One region of the Vallitalea pronyensis genome, then DNA from elsewhere that is predicted to be linked to it. Evidence: predicted binding sites of a transcription regulator. Region 1 holds the regulator's gene; each other region holds the start of a gene.
What was found. The regulator HrcA, encoded in region 1, represses chaperone genes, less so after heat shock. The targets are predictions, from matches to a motif close to TGTTAGCACTCNNNNNNNNNGAGTGCTAACA.
Positions count from the first base shown of each region.

Region 1 (4,986 bases):
CTGCATTAAGGTTTGAAGCGGAGACTTCTGTAGCTTTAGGATTTGGATTCAGATGTGGATTTTTAGGTTTATTGCATTTAGAGATTGTTCAAGAACGGCTTGAACGTGAATATAATTTGGATTTGGTGACAACGGCTCCAAGTGTTATTTATAAGGTGCATAAAACCAATGGGGATGTGATTGATTTAGCCAATCCAACGGATTTACCTGATTTGGCAGAAATAAGATATATGGAAGAACCCATTGTAAAAGCGGAGGTTATGGTACCTACAGAATATATTGGTACAGTTATGGAACTGTGTCAGGAACGTCGTGGTGAATATTTTGGTATGGAATACATGGAAGAAACCAGAGCCATGTTATCCTATGAGTTACCCCTTAACGAGATTGTATATGATTTCTTTGATGCGTTAAAATCCAGGACAAGGGGTTATGCGTCTTTTGATTATGAGTTAGTGGGGTATAAGGAGTCTCAGTTGGTGAAGCTAGATATTTTGATTAATAAAGAAGTGGTGGATGCTTTATCTTTTATTGTGCATGAGGAAAAGGCTTATGAACGTGGTCGTAAGATTGCGGAGAAGTTAAAGGGTGAGATTCCTAGACATTTATTTGAAATCCCGATTCAAGCGGCTGTAGGTAATAAAGTAATCGCCCGAGAGACCATTAAGGCGATGCGTAAGGATGTTCTTGCAAAGTGTTATGGTGGGGATATTTCTAGAAAGCGTAAGCTGTTGGAGAAACAGAAAAAAGGGAAGAAGCGTATGCGGCAGGTTGGTAATGTAGAGGTGCCGCAACAGGCGTTTATGAGTGTGTTAAAATTAGATGATTAGTTTTGAGGTTAATATCAATTTGTTTGTGGGGTGTCTGGGGAGACGGTCATGGATGGGTTGGTATTAATTTTTGGTTTGTGTGGGGTTGGATTAAAGATAGGGTGTTGATAGAATTTGATGGCTGGTGAGGCTTGGTATCAATACTTTGGGGGCTAGTGGTTTTTGGAAGGTATAAGGGGTTAAGCTTTTCAGACCCGATAAACGTCCGTGTTTATAGGGTCTGCGCTCACCGTCCGTGGTTCGCTTGTCGCTTAACCCCTTATACCTTCCTGGGATGTTGACGTTGTATTGATGGAAGCCTTGGGGGTAGACGTAGGTTTTGGTAAAGCTTTTCAGACCCGATAAACGTCTGTGTTTAGTCTGCGCTCACCGTCCGTAGTTCACTTGTCGCTTAACCCCTTATGCCTTCCTGGGATGTTGACGTTGTATTGATGGAAGCCTAGGGGTAGACGTAGGTTTTGGTAAAGCTTTTCAGACCCGATAAACGTCTGTGTTTATAGGGTCTGCGCTCACCGTCCGTGGTTCGCTTGTCGCTTAACCCCTTATGGCTTCCTGGGATGTTGATGTTGTATTGATGGAAGCCTTGAGGGGTAGACGTAGGTTTTGGGAGAAGTGGATGACTATAATGTAAATACTTAAAAGGTAAAGATATTGAAATAATATAAATGTGAGATTTTCGTTAAGAAATAAGAACGAACTTGATAGATTAACTACGAGTAGGTGTTGGTGGAATGAAGGCATTAAGTTTGTATGTGCATATACCTTTTTGCAAGAGCAAGTGTCATTATTGTGATTTTTTGTCTTTTGAGAGGCATGAAGGGGATAGGGGCAGGTATGTGGATGCTTTAGTTGGTGAGATAGAGGCTTATGGGGCTTGTACGAAGGATTATGAGGTTAAGAGTGTGTTTATAGGGGGTGGGACACCGTCTATTTTGGTGAGCAAAGATTTAAAGCGAATCTTGGCTGCTATCCATAAGTATTTTTGTTTAGCGGATGATGCGGAGATTAGCATTGAGGCGAATCCGGGTACTTTAACATGGGAGAAGGTTTTGGTGTTGAAGGAGGCTGGAGTGAATCGGGTTAGCCTTGGGTTGCAGTCTTGTGAGAATCATTTGCTTAAGAAGCTTGGAAGGATTCATACGTGGGAAGAGTTTTTGGAGAGTTATGGATTGATTAGACAGGCAGGGATTGACAATGTGAATGTGGATCTGATGTTTGGTTTGCCTAATCAGAGTTTGGAAGAAGTGGAACAGGATATTAAGAAGGTTGTGGAGCTGCAACCGGAGCATGTATCTTGTTATGGTTTGATTATAGAAGAAGATACTGTTTTTTATAAGTTATATGAAAAGGGAGCATTATCGACTCATGATGAGGAGGTAGAGCGGCAGATGTATTGGCGGATTCATGACATTCTTGAAGCATATGGGTATGTGCATTATGAGATTTCCAATTATGCGAAAGAAGGTAAGGCTTGTTACCATAATAACGTCTATTGGATAGGGAAACCTTATATTGGTATGGGACTTGGAGCTTCTTCGTATTTTGAGGGCTATCGCTATCAAAATACACGTCATATGGAGAGCTATTTGGCAATGGATGGGGATATAGAAGCTATACAGGAAGATAAGCAGTTTATAGATAAGAAAATGACTGTTGAAGAGTTTATGTTTTTAGGTTTGCGTTTATTAGAGGGTATCAGTAAACGTGATTTTGTGTTGCGTTTTGGTGAGACGATAGATGTTTATTATGGTCCTATCATTGCAACGCTAGCGGGTCAAGGTTTAATGGAAGAAGATGGGGATAGGTGGAGGCTTACAAGGCAAGGTGTTGATGTGAGTAATCATGTGCTTTCTCATTTTATATTTGAATAAAATGTAAAAAAACAATTAAATTGCATAAAAATACTTGACAAATGTGGTTGTAAATGATATTTTTATTTCAAGCCATTAGCACTCAATCGAGGTGAGTGCTAACAAAAAGAAATAACTGGCAAAGAATAAAAAAGGATGGAGATATTAACAAAGCTGATTATAAGGTGGTGGACGTATTGGAATTGAATGATAGAAAGCTTAAGATTTTGCAGGCCATCATATTGGATTACTTAGAAACAGCAGAACCGGTTGGTTCCAGAACAATTTCTAAGAATTATGACTTGGGTGTGAGTCCAGCAACGATTCGTAATGAGATGTCAGACCTTGAAGAATTGGGTTTCATTCTTCAGCCTCATACGTCAGCAGGTCGTATTCCATCAGATAAAGGTTATCGTTTGTATGTGGATGAGTTAATGCATTTACATCAGAACCAGGTTGAACATGGTTTCTATATTGAACAATTATTACAACGGGTAGACCGTATCGAATCTTTACTTAAAAACATCGCCAAGATGTTAGCAAGTGAAACCAGTTATGCAACCATTGTCTCTTCGCCTCAGATTAAGAGAGCAAAGATCAAGAATATACAGCTCATCGCTATTCAAGAGAGACAATTATTAGCAGTTATTGTTACAGATGGAAATATCATTAAGAATTACATGATCCATCTAACGGAACCTATTCACCAAACGATACTGAATCGCTTAACATTTGTACTTAATGAGCATCTCTATGGCTTAACATTAGAGCAAATTAATTTGCCGCTTATTCAACAATTAAAAGATTTTGCAGGTGAAAATGCAGATGTGATTAATAAGGTGTTAGATGCCATATTTGATACCATTCAATCGGTTGATGATACAGATGTATATACGTCTGGTGCAACCAATATTTTGCGGTTTCCTGAATTTAATGATATTGACAAAGCAACGAACTTGATGCATCAATTAGAAGAAAAACAAGTGTTAAAGCAAATTATCCGTCAAGGGCTAGAGGACCAAAAGGTAAACATTAAAGTAACCATTGGTTGTGAAAATAAGCTTGATGAAATGAAAGACTGTAGTCTGGTTACAACAACTTATAAACTTGGAGGCGAAGATATTGGATTTATCGGTATCATTGGTCCCAAAAGAATGGATTATGAAAATGCCATATCTACCCTGTCAAGCTTAATGACAAAGATGGATAAAATAATAAACAAACTGAAATAAAGTATTCTAGGGAAAGGTGGCTATATAGTGGCAAACAAGGATAAAATAAGTGAAGAGCTACAAAAGGAAGAGTTGCAAGCTGAAGAACAAGTGTTGGAAGAGGAAGTAGTTGTAGTAGAAGAAGAATCTTGTGAAGAATCTTCGGAAGACATGCAAAAGGATAGTCCAAATAAGCTTGTAAAAGAGTATATGGATAGACTGCAGCGTACAATGGCTGAATTTGATAATTTCAGAAAGCGAACCATTAAAGAAAAATCCCAAATGTATGAAAATGGTGCAAAAGAAACAGTGGAAAAATTATTACCTATTGTTGATAATTTTGAGAGAGCACTGAGTAGTGTATCGGAAGAAGAGAAAGACTTACCTTTTACCCAAGGTGTAGAAATGATTTTTAAGCAACTTTTAGGAGCCCTTAATGAATTAGGGGTAGAGCCTATTGAAGCAACAGGTCAAGCATTTGATCCGAATTTACATCATGCTGTCACCCATGCTGAAGATGAGAACTTCGGTGAAAACACCGTTGCAGAAGAGTTCCAAAAAGGGTATATGTACAAAGATGCCGTACTTAGACATAGTATGGTTAAAGTTGTTAATTAGTATAATAGAAGCATACTAAGAGGATCACTAAAATGAAGTATGTGCAATTACAGTTGTGCATCTTATCATAAATGGTAATTTCATACAACATGACATACATGAAATGAAGAAGTTGCCAAGACACAATTAAAAAAATAATGTCAGTGGTACATTAGAGAATATAAAGGAGGAAATAATAATGGGTAAAATTATTGGAATTGACTTAGGTACAACAAATTCATGTGTTGCCGTTATGGAAGGTGGTAAACCAGTCGTAATCGCTAATGCAGAAGGTGTTCGAACAACACCATCCGTTGTTGCATTTACTAAAAATGGTGAGAGACTTGTAGGGGAGCCTGCTAAGCGTCAAGCAATTACGAATCCAGATAATACAGTAGCTTCCATCAAAAGACATATGGGTACTGATTTTAGGGTTAATATTGATAATAAAAAATATTCACCTCAAGAAATTTCTGCTATGACATTGCAAAAATTAAA
Region 1 is NZ_CP058649.1:4,022,172-4,027,157, reverse strand. Features, by position in the region: gene lepA (translation elongation factor 4) at 1-830, shown strand, start outside; gene hemW (radical SAM family heme chaperone HemW) at 1,562-2,701, shown strand; gene hrcA (heat-inducible transcriptional repressor HrcA) at 2,797-3,912, shown strand; gene grpE (nucleotide exchange factor GrpE) at 3,940-4,509, shown strand; gene dnaK (molecular chaperone DnaK) at 4,688-4,986, shown strand, end outside.

Region 2 (4,986 bases), 2.4 Mb from region 1:
TAATGGACGGTCGAACCATGTGGAGAATATAGGTCCTCCATAAACTTCCGTATTTAAACTCATATAACCGTCACTCACTATTTCAGATTTTGGTTTTATTTTAAAGCATGGGCTATCTGTGTGGGATGCAATGATTTTGAAGCCCACATGGTCAATAATCTCTCCCACATCTATAGCAAATAGCGCTGTTGGATAGGGGCTGACATAGTATTTGCCATTTCTCTGTATGTGCCATTCCTGGCCCATTTTTAATTCCCTGAATCCTGCTTCTAAAAGCATACGTTTCCCTTCCATGACACTGTGATAAGGTGATACACTTTTGTTAATAAATGCCAATAAATCCTTGGCATAATCCATTGAATTTTGACGCATTTTAATCATCCTCCATTATCGTATTGATGGTTATCCATAAACTGCCTGTTACTTATTTATATAAAAACGCCAGAGATAGTCTGCGGCTTCTTCTGCATAATCAATGTTAATACGTTTGGCTTTATGTATAGCATATCCTTTTTCTTCCCCACTATCATAAAAATAAAATTGATCGGACAGAAAATCCATGCCATTTTGTTCTTTTGTAAGACCTAAGGCAAGACATAGCTTACCGGGTCCATTGGAAAAATTCTTTTTCTGGTAATTGGTAAGTGTGTCGTATGATTTCTGGTATCGATTCAGACACATCTGCTCTCTATTTTTAACGGGTACGGCTCCTCTTATTAACACGGCGCAAGGGTTACCCGCTTCTTCTGTCACCACATTTAAACAAGCGTACATGCCGTATATCAGATAGATATAAGCATACCCAGCCTCACCCCACATGACTTCTGTTCGAGGGGTTCGCTTACCACCGTAGGTATGACATGCTTTATCATGAATGCCCGTATAAGCTTCCACATCCGTAATCTTGACCACTAAATCAACGCCATTATGGTTATAGACCATGTATTTGCCAAGCAGCTCTTGAGCAACGACTAAGGTATCTCTTTGATAAAAACGTCTATCCAGTTTTTTCATACATCTATCCTCACGCTCTTCTAATCTTCATTCTTTCATTTATCATTTTTCGCATTTTTTTTACTTTATGACATATCCCTCTACCATATTACAATAAAAGCATTGAAAGTTCTACCTCTATTTTGTATCATATAACATAGAGAATGGGTTCATCTATCATACATGCCCATGGAAGGAATGTTAAATCATGATATCTTTTGAAATAACCGATATAAAATGCTTCATGAAAAACCTCTTAAAAGAGCAGATGTTTGATGATTTCGAAGTTTCTGGTGTGGATATTACCACCTTTACAAAGTTCAGTATCACCTGTGATATAAATGATAAATACCTTTCCTCAGATGAAAAAGAAATACTGGATAAGCGTTCCCTGGTCACTTGGTCAGAAATTAAGGATGTTCTATATCACATTATTAAAGGAAATCGGGTACCTACCAAATTTAAAATTATATTTGTCTTACCTAAAGACCGTACCAGACAGCTTGTTGAAAAGAATCAACTGCCAGTCAAAGAAGATGGTGTTCATGGTTTGTTTATCAACATTAATTTTGAAGATGGTCTCCTTAAATGCACCACAGGAACTTCACTTAAAGTTTTCACACTGGATAAAATTCTAGAAAATTATTGGGATGATACGGTTAAAAAGTTTTTTAAAAAGCATGGAATCGCTTTATAACCCCAATTCATGGGAAAAGTACCCGTTACTTTTTCCTTCTTGTTAGCACTCCTCTTAGTTGAGTGCTAGTTTTTTCTTGACAAGTGAAATATTTCGATTTATTATACTATATAAGGTGGATAAGCATCATTGTACATAACACACATCATGATGAAGAAGATTCACCTCCATAACATTAATCCAGGTATGTTGAAGGATTGAACTTACGATGTTGTTTCAGCATATAAATATATATTTACTTAGGAGGCGTTTAAATGAATACAGAAAAAGGTAATCTATCCATTCATAGCGAAAACATATTTCCCATTATTAAGAAATGGCTTTATTCTGATCATGATATTTTTGTGAGAGAGCTTATTTCCAATGGATGCGACGCTATAACAAAATTAAAAAAGTTAGAAGTTATGGGTGAAACCACACTTGCTGATGATAATGTTTTCAAAATTGAAGTGATTGTGGATGATAAGGCAGGAACCCTTACGTTTAAAGACAACGGTATCGGTATGACTGCTGAGGAAGTGAAGCAATACATTAATCAAATTGCATTTTCAGGTGCTGAAGATTTCTTAAGCAAGTATAAGGACAAAGCAAATGAAGATCAGATTATCGGACATTTTGGTCTTGGTTTCTACTCTGCTTTTATGGTAGCGGATCAAGTACAGATTGATACTTTATCCTTCAGTGAAGGTGCACAAGCCGTAAGATGGATGAGTGATGGCAGCAGTGAGTATGAAATGAGTGACGGTGACCGTACAGAAAGAGGTACAACCATCACCCTTACAATTGGTGAAGACAGTAAAGAGTTTTTAAATGAATATACTGTACGCAGTACCATTCAAAAATACTGTTCCCTAATGCCCATAGACATTTTCTTAATGAATCCAAATAAAGAAGAACCTAAAGATGAAAACGGTGAGCCAAAAGAGCCCGCTGAACCTACACCACTTAACGATACACACCCCCTTTATCTTAAAAAGCCTAATGAATGTACCGACGAAGAATATAAAGAATTCTATCGTAAAACATTCATGGATTTTAAAGAGCCATTATTCTGGATTCATCTAAATATGGACTATCCTTTTAACTTAAAAGGTATTTTATATTTCCCTAAATTAGGCAACCAATTTGATACCATGGAAGGGCAAATCAAGCTCTATAATAATCAAGTGTTCGTTGCAGATAACATCAAAGAAGTTATTCCTGAATTCTTGCTATTATTAAAAGGTGTACTGGATTGCCCAGACCTGCCACTGAATGTATCAAGAAGTTTCTTACAAAACGATGGTTTTGTGAAAAAGATTTCTTCCTACATTACCAAGAAGGTTGCTGACAAACTTAATTCCTTATATAAAAACGACAAAGAGTCCTATGAAAAATTCTGGGATGATATTCACCCCTTTATCAAATTTGGTTGTTTAAAAGATGACAAGTTCTTTGATAAAACTAAAGACATTATCTTATACAAAACCACAACAGGTGATTATGTGACGCTTCCTGAATACCTTGAGCGTAATCGCGAGAAGCATGAAAATAAAGTGTACTATGTGACGGATGAATCACTGCAAGCACAGTACGTTAAAATATTTAAAGATCATGACATGGAAGCTGTTATCATGAATACAACCATCGACCAGCCTTTCATTTCTCATATGGAAACGAAAGAAACGGAAACTAAGTTTGCTCGTATCGATGCAGACCTTACGGATACACTAAAAGACGAAGATGACACCAGTGAAGAAGATAACAAGCAGCTTGTAGAAGAAGTACAAGAGATCTTCAGAAAAGCATTAAGCAATGAACAACTGAATGTATCCCTAGAAAACCTGAAAGCTGAAGATATCTCTGGTATGATCCTTTTACCTGAGGAATCTCGTCGTATGCAGGATATGAGTAAAATGTATGGTATGTTTGGTATGGATAATGCCATGATGCCAACTAATGAAAGCCTGCTTCTTAATAAAAAGAATAAATTGGTTAAATATATTATTGATAACAAAGACCATGAAAACACAGCTATCTTCTGTGAACAGATATATGATCTTGCTATGATTAGTCATAAGCAATTGGCACCTGAAGCCATGACTAAATTTATTGAAAGAAGTAATAAAATTCTACAGAAATTAATTTAATGGTGTTTTGGCGTTGACAAATATCACATGAGATGATATGATAATAATCAAATTTAATACGGTATGGTAGAGGCGCATGTTTCATGAGTAAGCAATTGGATTCGTACAGGCGAAAGAGAAGATTGGTAAAAGGGTAACATGCCGAAGAAGAAAATACCTGTTTCTATTTTCTGTCTGGGTATATAGTGAATAACTATATAACTGTCATAGACTAATGATGGCTATGGTGTGCTACTTGTGATTCTTTAATAAAACTCACAGTCGGCATACGTATGCCGACTGTTTTTTATATCTGCCAATACCTACATGAAGCAGCATTATATGTATTAGGGAATGCCCAATAAGAACTCCCCATAATATACTATAGTATCACTATCTTTTGCATACGATAGGTTTAAGAGCTTTACTTATTGATGTTTAGCCCTAAAAAAGATATACTATAGAAGTTGAATATAATAATATACGTTCATGCATGAAGTATTATCACTTTCAGTGAGACGATTAGCGTAAGATAAAACAGGATATACATTGGGAGATTACCTACAATTAAATGATATGACTCTAGAGGAGGTTTTTAAATGGCTATTTTTACAGGATCTGGTGTAGCGATTGTCACACCTTTTACGAAAGATATGCAAGTGGACTATGCAGGTTTAGAAAAACTAATTGATTTTCAATTGGATGGTGGTACAGATTGTATCGTTATCTGCGGTACAACAGGTGAAGCATCCACATTGAACGATGAGGAACATCTAGAATGTATTAAGGTGGCTGTTGATCGTACAAATAAACGTGTACCCGTTATTGCAGGTACCGGCAGCAATGATACAGCTCATGGTATAGAATTATCTAAGAAAGCTGAACAGTTAGGTGTGGATGGTTTGCTTCAAGTCACACCTTACTACAATAAGACAACACAAAAAGGTCTTATTCAGCATTTTACTTCCATTGCAAATAGTGTAAATGTACCCGTAGTCTTATATAATGTACCATCCCGTACAGGTCTTAATATTAATGCTGCAACTGCTGCTGCATTATCTCATGTGGATAATATTGTTGCTATAAAAGAAGCAAGTGGTAATATCACCCATATTACCGATTTGATGCACAAGTGTGAAGGACGCCTTGATCTCTATTCTGGTAATGATGATCAGATAGTACCTCTTC
Region 2 is NZ_CP058649.1:1,622,330-1,627,315, reverse strand. Features, by position in the region: gene HZI73_RS06815 (M18 family aminopeptidase) at 1-372, opposite strand, end outside; gene HZI73_RS06810 (DNA-3-methyladenine glycosylase) at 421-1,014, opposite strand; gene HZI73_RS06805 (DUF5721 family protein) at 1,238-1,690, shown strand; gene htpG (molecular chaperone HtpG) at 1,945-3,819, shown strand; lysine riboswitch at 3,879-4,061, shown strand; gene dapA (4-hydroxy-tetrahydrodipicolinate synthase) at 4,398-4,986, shown strand, end outside.
Region 2: htpG (molecular chaperone HtpG) is a predicted target of HrcA. The motif match lies at 1,731-1,761, and genes of this name have one in related genera.

Region 3 (4,986 bases), 2.0 Mb from region 1:
AGGTTGGACTCACTTAACGTGGCAATATCTTCTGAAAAAGAAATTAATTTGTCAGAAGAATGCTTCATTAGAACGTCAAACTCACTAAGTGATACAGCTATGTCTAGTGTGTCTTTTGCAACATTGGATAAACGCTTTTGATTATCAAACAAGCGATTAAAATACTGAAGCATTTTCTTATGGATGGGATATTTGGGGTCTGCAATGGTCTCTTCTGTACCATTAAATCTATTGTTTACATAATTTAGAACACAATTTGCTTCTTTACATGGCTTTCTTTTAAATAACTTCATAATCTCCTCCATGGTCTATAGTATAATCATCCTAAGTTAATTATAGCATGATAAGAAATTTTTATGCAAGGTAATTGTCCCAGTTAAAGTAAATTTAACACGAAAAGCGTTTTTTCATGGGATATTAAGCAGCATCTTGTCGTGATGTTGTAGCCCTTAAATTATGGTATCAATACCCATTTATAAGGAGATATATGGTATTAAAATGAATTTTTCATGAAAGGTATAAAAAGTAGTGCATGCATGCTTTTAAATATAATAATGTGTCTATTAAATAAAAAATAGAGCATTAAATAAAAATAAACTATTTTAAATATAATAAAATAATAATATATATGACTATAAATGAAATAGTATCATGTTTTTATATGTTAGGACATATAGATTAATGTACTGTTTTTATCAATTAATTTTTAGGAGGTTTATATGAAAAAAAACAAATGGATACTGGTTTTAACGTTACTACTGATGGTATGGCATCCTAACATGATTCACGCCGGAAACAACAATGACATGGATACGGCTACTAAAGCATTAACATGTGACCACATATGGGAGTATTCAAGCTTTGATGATGAGACTCATTGTAAATCCTGTTCAGAGTGTTTAGATTTCATTTATGAAAATCACACTTGGGGTAATACCATATCCGATGACCATTACTGCTTCAAAAAAAAGTGTTTACAATGTGAGCATGAAATTGAGAAATTTCATCATATAGATAGTTCACAACACTACTATGATGACCATAATCATTGGTATAATTGCCTTTCATGTTCAAGAAGGCTTAGTGAATTTCCTCATTCCATTAAAAAAACATCTTATAATGCTACAACACATAAAAAAGAATGTTTTTGTGGCTATTTTGCTGGATATGAAAAACATAATATGAAAGTAGAAAATGTACCTGGTCAAGGGCATCGTCTTTTTTGTGATTCATGTAATTATAGTATCAATGAATCCCATGCAATGGCAGTTCGGTCACTAAATAAAAGACAGCATGAGCACTATTGTATTACATGCGACTACAAAGAATCACCACAGGATCATACATGGGAAAACGGCATATGCACAAAATGTGGTGAAAAGGAATGTGACCATCTATCCTTTACTGTAATGGGAGCGACTAATTTTTACCATGCAATTATCTGCACGGATTGTGCTAAAATTATTGCATTAGAACCCCATAACTTTGTAACCAATGCTCTTGGATACACTTATTGTGAAGATTGTGGTATGAGCGGTGGTGATTTTTAAGCCATCTAGACTTGCAATAACTGTCATAAAAAAATAAAATAAAAACCTTGACAAAAGATTAAAAAGGGTGTATGTTAAACATGTAATTAGCACTCACCTCGTGAGAGTGCTAACAATTCAAATTCAAAAGGAGGAATTGATATGTTTGGATTAACACCTTTTAATGACAATCCTATTAAAAGAAACACAAGAAATGATTTTATGAATATTTATGACATGGTTGATGACTTCTTTAACACAAGTTTATCACCTATCAGAAATTTAAGAAATGATACCTTTAAGGTAGATGTGAAAGAAACACAAGAAGGTTATCTTGTTGAAGCAGAGCTGCCAGGTATTCAGAAAGAAGATATCAAACTCGATTATGATAGGGAGCGATTAACGATTAACGTTAATCATGAAGAAGAAATCAATGAAGAAAAAGACAATTATATTCACAGAGAACGGAAAAGAACAGCTATGCAACGCTGCATCTATTTGAAGGACATCATGCCTGGCAATATTAATGCTCAATTAAAGGATGGCGTATTGAAAATCGTTATTCCCAAGGAGGAAAAACCTGACAATTCGTTTAATATAGAAATTAACTAGTAGCAAGAGCCTCGTAAAGAGGCTCTTGTTTTACGATCCACAAAGTCTAAATAAAAAACACTCAATGGCAGTTAGTTAATATTTTTTACTGCTCTAAAACTTTGATAAACTTGACGGCTGGTCTTTTTTTTGGTAAATACGCCACCATGATAAGTCATGATATAAGCCTTTTGGTCATCTTTTATGGCCGTATCTGCTGTCCAATAGTAGATTACTTTGGAATGCATATCCCATAAGGGGGTCTCCTTATCCGGTTTTTTTACATATGTAGCTTTTTCTGTTTCAGGTGACCAAGTACCGCCTGAATTGTTACCATGAATCGCCATGGAACGAACGATTTCATCAACTGTTGGCAGGCGCCAAATATGCTGCTTTTCTTCCATCATGACTAAACCATCTTCGGATAAGTAGTCACAGATGTCTTGAGCTTCCTGCCATGATTTGCCTTCATCTGGCCAACCTGGTCCTCTAGGTGCCCAGGCAAGTGTCACCTGATTGCCTTCAACGATTCGAAGATTAAAATTGCCATCATTGGTCCTTTGGGACACTTTATATCCTAATGGTATGGATATGGCTAGAATAATAATTAGGGGTACACTTATAATTAAGCGATACGCCCATTTCTTGGGTTGAGGGTTCCCCAAATAATAGAGCAAACCTAATAAAATCGTAGGGGTTATGATAAGTATTCGTAGCGTCATATGTGAGCCTGAGAAAAAAACAAAACCCAAAATACCCAATAGAATATGAAGTATTAAACCTGGTTTTTTCCATTTTAACGAGATTAAAGCCAATAAAACAAATAGTGTGGTAAATAGTAAGTACTGAAACAGGAGTAGAAAAAGGTTTTCCCAGATAGATGTTGAATACCAGCCCTCATGGAAATTTTCAAAAGCCCCCCAATAAGCCCAAAAACTTGAAAATAAGATGGTTATGCCGACACCAATCCAGCCTAAAATTATTTTCTTCTTGTTCATGATTACCTCCTTTTAATCATTTTAATAACCCTTTACAACCGACATATACATGCGTTATGTGACTAAATAGTTGCTTCCCGATAACACGACTAAAAATACGACCATGTGTGTAATCTAACGTTTCTTTACATGTACTCTAGCATAACCCATCCTATATTTCAAGTTTTGTTATATATTTTTTTACTTGACCTTATAGTTACTAGAAGGTGTACCCTTATCCTATGAATGGGGTATATTTTTAAGATGATAAAAAGTACACTTTACTATGATTATGTATCATGACTATTAAATGAACTAAATTGGAGGTTAATGATGAAGCCTATAATAGAAAACAAGACACTGAAAATCGTTTTATGGATACTATTAGGTATGGTAGTGGTTATTGGTGGCATTGCTATGAAAAATAATACTTATGACTTTAAGGAAGAGCGTGTCACCATTCCCACAGAACATGGTAAGCTAAACGCTCTATTTGTAACACCTAAGCGTCATGAGGGGTTATTAGGTGCCATCATCGTTGTTCATGGTGATGGACCTCAGACTGCTTCTGCTCGTGATGCTTATAAGGCAACGTGGGAAAGACTCGTTAATAAAGGATATGCTGTGATATCTTGGGATAAGCCTGGTGTAGGCAAATCGGAAGGTCATTGGCTTCACCAAACCATGACCGATCGTGCCGATGAAGTGATTCAGGTGATTGATTGGGTGAAAAAAGACCATCGCATTGATGCCAACAACATTGGTCTATGGGGTGCTAGTCAAGCAGGATGGGTTGTTCCCAAAGTAGTAGGGAAAACAGACATCGCATTTACCATTCTAATATCACCAGCCATTAATTGGGTCACACAAGGTGCTTATCACACCCATCAAAAAATGCTTGTTCAAGGAAAGGCAGAAAAAGAAATCCAAGAAAAATTAGCTGCATTTCATGAGGGATTGACATATCTGGAAGAAGATGTGGGTTACGAACAGTATGTAATGATGACAGATGATAAAGATAGCATGTCAGAGAAGCGTTGGCAGTTTGTAAAAGCCAATTATTTAAGTGATGCCACAGAAGAACTGAAGAATTTCAATACCCCTGTTTTGCTTGTACTTGGTGGTAAAGATATCAATGTGGATGCTAAGGAAACACGGATGGTTTACGAAGCAGAAATACCTGAGAAATGGCTGCAAGTTGCATGGTTTCCAGAAAGTGACCATGCCATCTTGAAGCCTTCTTTGGTCCACCAAAAATGGAAAATGGCTTTGCATTTTATATTTTCTCCCAAAAAAATTGTTGCAGATGGTTATTATGAAGTACAAGAAACATTTGTAAGACAACAGAAAATGTCCAACTAAGTAGGTACAATGAATGATGGTACTTCTGGTGTATCGGACAACAGATGAATATAAAAAACTGCCAATAGGGCAGTTTTTTATATTCGTAGAGTTCTTAGAAGTGTTTCATATGGTCGAGGATACTTTCTTAACGAAACAACTTGCAGCTTAATAAAAATTATGCTATTATGTTCATGAAGGAGTGAACAAAATGAATTATAAGAATCCTATAACAGAACAGGCATTAGAATTGGTTGAAGAGATTGGGCTGTTTTTAGAAAAAACGGGTTATTTACCATCTGCTGCAAGAGTATATGCCTTGCTGATGATATGGAAAGACCCAGCATTGCATTTTGATGACATACAAAAAATACTTAATCTCAGTAAGGGAGCTACAAGTAAAGCATTGCACGCTTTAACAGCCATAGAAAGGGTAGACATGTTCACCAAACCAGGTATACGAAAAAAATACTATCGTGTGAAGACATTTCCAGGGCGGGATAGTTCCAAAAATTTCTTAAATTACATCACCAAAATGAAGGCTTATT
Region 3 is NZ_CP058649.1:2,051,426-2,056,411, forward strand. Features, by position in the region: gene HZI73_RS08420 (methyl-accepting chemotaxis protein) at 1-293, opposite strand, end outside; gene HZI73_RS08425 (hypothetical protein) at 720-1,550, shown strand; gene HZI73_RS08430 (Hsp20/alpha crystallin family protein) at 1,692-2,141, shown strand; gene HZI73_RS08435 (DUF1566 domain-containing protein) at 2,213-3,118, opposite strand; gene HZI73_RS08440 (alpha/beta hydrolase family protein) at 3,428-4,459, shown strand; gene HZI73_RS08445 (hypothetical protein) at 4,473-4,610, shown strand; gene HZI73_RS08450 (GbsR/MarR family transcriptional regulator) at 4,650-4,986, shown strand, end outside.
Region 3: HZI73_RS08430 (Hsp20/alpha crystallin family protein) is a predicted target of HrcA. The motif match lies at 1,635-1,665, and genes of this name have one in related genera.

Region 4 (4,986 bases), 1.5 Mb from region 1:
CTATCAGACATATAGAAATTTCCCCTCGCTTTCATCACAATCTTTGTTGAAAATTACAACCCAAAAAAGGATTTTCCGTCCCTTTTCCCAAATGGACGGATGTTAATTAGAGTGAAAGTTCTTATACTTTTATTAATAAAAAAGATGGGTTCAAAAAAAGAGGGCATTGCATACCCTCTTTTCAATCAATTTATGATTACATCATGCCCATTCCTGGTGCTCCGCCCATTGGAGGCATAGCTGGTTCGTCTTCTTTTATATCTGCTACAACAGACTCTGTTGTTAATAATGTTGAAGCCACGGAAGTTGCATTTTGAAGAGCGCTTCTTGTCACTTTTGTTGGGTCAATAATACCCGTAGCAACCATGTCAACATATTCTTCTGTAAGGGCATCGAAACCAACTTTTTCTGCTGCTTCTTTTACTTTATTAACCACTACTGAACCTTCAAGTCCTGCGTTAACAACAATTTGACGAAGTGGAGATTCAAGAGCCTTAAGGATAATCTTAACTCCTGTTTTCTCATCGCCTTCTAATTGATCAAGTAATTCAGCTACCTTCTTAGATGCGTGGATGTAAGATGCGCCACCACCTGCAACGATACCTTCTTCAACTGCCGCTCTTGTTGCTGCAAGTGCATCTTCCATACGAAGTTTCTTCTCTTGCATTTCAGTCTCTGTCGCTGCACCTACTTTAATCACAGCAACACCGCCTGCTAACTTCGCTAATCTTTCTTGAAGTTTTTCTTTATCAAACTCAGAAGTTGTTTCTTCAATCTGTGTTCTGATTTGAGCCACACGTGCATCAATGTCGCCTTTTGAACCGGAACCATCAACAATGATTGTATTTTCTTTTTGAACTTTTACAGATTTTGCTTGACCTAACATATCCATTGTAGCTTCTTTTAAGTCAAGACCTACTTCTTCAGAAATCACTGTTCCACCTGTTAAAATAGCGATATCTTGAAGCATTGCTTTTCTTCTATCACCAAATCCTGGCGCTTTTACAGCAACCACATTGAATGTACCTCTTAAACGGTTGAGTACTAATGTAGCAAGTGCTTCACCTTCAACATCTTCAGCGATAATAAGTAATTTAGCACCTGATTGAATGATTTGCTCAAGAATAGGTAGAATCTCTTGGATATTACTGATTTTTTTATCTGTGATTAACACATATGGGTTATCAAGGTCTGCCACCATTTTATCCATATCAGTAGCCATATAAGGTGATAAATATCCTCTATCAAATTGCATACCTTCTACAAGATCAAGCTCTGTTTCCATGGATTTGGATTCTTCAATGGTAATAACACCGTCGTTCGATACTTTTTCCATTGCGTCTGCAATTAATTGACCAACTGCTTCATCACCAGCAGAGATTGCTGCAACTTTTGCAATTTGATCTTTTCCTGTTAATGTACTGCTTTCACTTTTAATGGCTTCAACAGCAGTTGTTGTTGCCACTTTCATACCTCGACGAAGAATGATTGGGTTAGCACCAGCAGCAATGTTCTTGATACCTTCTTGAATCATGGATTGTGCAAGTAGCGTTGCTGTTGTTGTACCATCACCTGCTACGTCATTGGTTTTTGTAGCAACCTCTTTTACAAGTTGTGCGCCCATGTTTTCAAAGGCATCTTCTAATTCAACTTCTTTTGCAATGGTTACACCATCATTGGTAATAAGTGGTGTACCAAATTTTTTATCTAAAACAACATTTCTTCCTTTTGGTCCCAGTGTTACACGTACTGTATTTGCTAACTGGTTCACACCAGCTTCTAATGCTGCTCTTGCTTCTGCTCCGAATTTAATTTCTTTAGCCATTATGTAGCCTCCTTATATTTAATTTATCTCCAATTTATTCTACAACTGCTAAGATGTCGTTTTGCTTAACAATGATGTAATCGTTATTTTCAAGCTTTACTTCTGTTCCTGCATATTTTGAATAGATCACTTTATCGCCAACTTTTACTTCCATGGCTACTTCTTTACCATCCACTATGCCGCCTGGTCCAACTGCTATAACTTCTGCTTCTTGTGGTTTCTCTTTTGCGCCGCTAGGTAATACGATACCTGATTTTGTCACTTGCTCAGCTTCTAATTGTTTTAAAACTACTCTGTCTCCTAAAGGTACTAATTTCATGTGTTTACCTCCTTATAATAAACTTATTTTTTTCATTCATTTTTTGATTGTTAGCACTCTCTCGAATCGAGTGCTAATCTCAAGGTATATCTTATTAAAATAGGCCGCTAAATGCAAATGTCAATTTCCACCATTATCATGGATTAACTTTCATTTGCTCATGAATACTCATTTTTACTTCCATTTTCTCCAATTTACTCTTTTTTTCATTTTTTTTACCTTGATTTATGTTCTATCCATTACATGGCGAAACCTTAAGCAGCACTTCGTGTCAAGCCTTTCTATATTCTCACCACCAATGTTTTAAATTATTCACGTTTCCATACTATTTTTTCTTTTTCCAATCTGAAAATCTCGAGCATAGTAAAAAAGATACTGCTGAGCAAATCCAGCCAAGTCACCATACGCTTTCATCGCATAATCATGAATCAGGTTTATTTTCGTTTCTTCATTAAAATAGAAATGCTCCATAACACGTTTCACCCATACATCAACGGGAAACACTTCATAACGCATGGCACCAAATAAGAGCACACAATCAGCCACTTTCGGTCCTACCCCTTTAATTGTCATCAAATCTCTTTTGGCATCATCTATAGGCCGATCACCCAAGGCATTCAGATCAACTTCTCCTTTTAAGACCTTCTCACGAGCATCAATGATATATGGTGCACGAAAGCCTACTTTAAGGGCTCTTAAGTCTTTTTCTTTAGCAGATGATAATTGCATAGCTGTTGGAAAGGTATAATAGTTCACGCCATCAACAGTGGCTATGTAAGTGCCATATGCTTTGGATAAGTCTTCAATCAACTGCTTAATATGGGTTATGTGTTTATTCTGAGATATAATAAAAGAAATTAATGTTTCCCACGTATCTTGCTGCAACAATCGTATACCAGATTTTTCGGTTACTGCACATTGAAGATGCTGATTCATCTTACCTAGCTTCTGCTTAATGGCACTATAGTCTCGCTTTAAATCAAAGTAAGTCCGCCATATATGAAGGAAGTCTTCTTCCGTTGTATGGTGAAGGATGACTTTCTTATGCATCTGTGTTACTTCTAAGATGCGACTCTGAGCAATCACACGATAATTCTTCTCTCCTATTTTATAAAAGCGAAAACATTGACCGCATTCTAAAATATGTTCTATATCAAAATCTGAGGCACTATGTATAACAATATTACCCCTATCGACTATATATTCCATGAATAATCAGACCTCCTGCCTTTGTTCATCAAAATAACTCTATCACTAAATGTCTGCATATGCTATACTCAATATATTCCATAGGGTACTAACTAAGGCATGAACCAACAACTTAATTAATCACATGATAGAGGTAGGTGAAACCATGAAAGAAACAATCTACACAATCCCTGTTATGGATGCATTTAAAGAATCAAATGAATGTCCATTCTGCTATATGTACCATACATTAGAAACCCAAGCAATTAACTTTGTTCTAGGACCTTCCTACATGGAAACGGATGTTCGTGAGAAGACCAATGAATTGGGTTTCTGTAAAGAACATCTCACCAAATTATACAGTCAAAAGAACCGATTAGGTTTAGCTTTGATGCTACATAGCCATATGGACGTTACCAAGCATTCACTTGAAAAACTTCTTACTGACCCCGTAAAAAAACCGAAAAAAAGCTTCCTAAAAAAAGAAGCATCTGAGCAAAAATTAACCACTTATCTAAAGGAACAATCCTCTAAGTGTTATATTTGTGATAAGGTTCAAGATACATTTAACCGCTATGTAGATACCTTTTTCTATCTTTGGAAAAAAGATAAAACATTTGTGGATTTGGTTAAAACATGTAAGGGCTTTTGCCTTGAACATTTTGCAGATATTTACCAAGAAGGTCCAAAACATCTGAATGATCACGCACTAAAAAGCTTCTTAGATACGATAGTGCCTATACAACTGGACAACCTTCAGCGTGTTCAAGATGACCTTGATTGGTTTATAAAAAAATCCGATTATCGTTTTGCAGATGAACCTTGGAAAAACTCACGAGATGCCCTTGTAAGGTCCATGGTGAAATCGAATAGTCTTATAACGGATGAGGATTAACAATAGGGGCTGTCTTATAAAAAGCAATTTTGTTGGCTAGAAGTTTTTGGCAACTATAAGAGGTTAAGCTTTTATAGTTGCCTACGATATTGACGTTATTTTGCGCCCTTTTTAAGCTTCTTTCTGCTTATCGTTATGGGCTTCTTTTTGTGCTTTCTTAATGAGTTCTTTTACTTGTCTTGCCTTTTCTTTTAGGCGATTATTGGCATCATTCGTGATAATAACCCGTGAAATCCATTTGGATGCTTCTGTGAGATACCCAAGCCTTCGCGCTAAATCGCCTATGAGATACATGATGGTTATTTCTTCCATACCACAAGCTGGAAAGGATTCATTTTCATAAGTCCCTATAAAACCTTCATAAGCTTTCTCAATAAACGCATACTCATTTTTATGACATGTTTCTATAAGTTTGTAATTATCGCTACTTGACATTTTCACTAAATCTTCTATGTACGACCGATAGAGCCATGATATCTTTAGACAGATATAAGCTTTTTCACTGGTTTTTGATTTTTTAATGACAGCATTCAATAATGCTAATTTGTACCGTTCTATAGCCATCTCAAAGGTATATTCATCAGGATACATCTTACCCCGATAATGATTCGATATATGTGTTTTTATCCATTCTGACTGCCTAGGTGTGATTTTTTTAAAAAAACGATTTAAAGCGGTATATCCGCAGCCATTGCATAGAATAACATCATAAGCATAGGGTGTAATAATATCATACTTAGGTCTTAGGTCAGTATCCAC
Region 4 is NZ_CP058649.1:2,549,897-2,554,882, reverse strand. Features, by position in the region: gene groL (chaperonin GroEL) at 197-1,825, opposite strand; gene groES (co-chaperone GroES) at 1,860-2,144, opposite strand; gene HZI73_RS10595 (DNA-3-methyladenine glycosylase family protein) at 2,457-3,353, opposite strand; gene HZI73_RS10590 (DUF6062 family protein) at 3,499-4,227, shown strand; gene HZI73_RS10585 (DUF2225 domain-containing protein) at 4,339-4,986, opposite strand, start outside.
Region 4: groES (co-chaperone GroES) is a predicted target of HrcA. The motif match lies at 2,193-2,223, and genes of this name have one in related genera.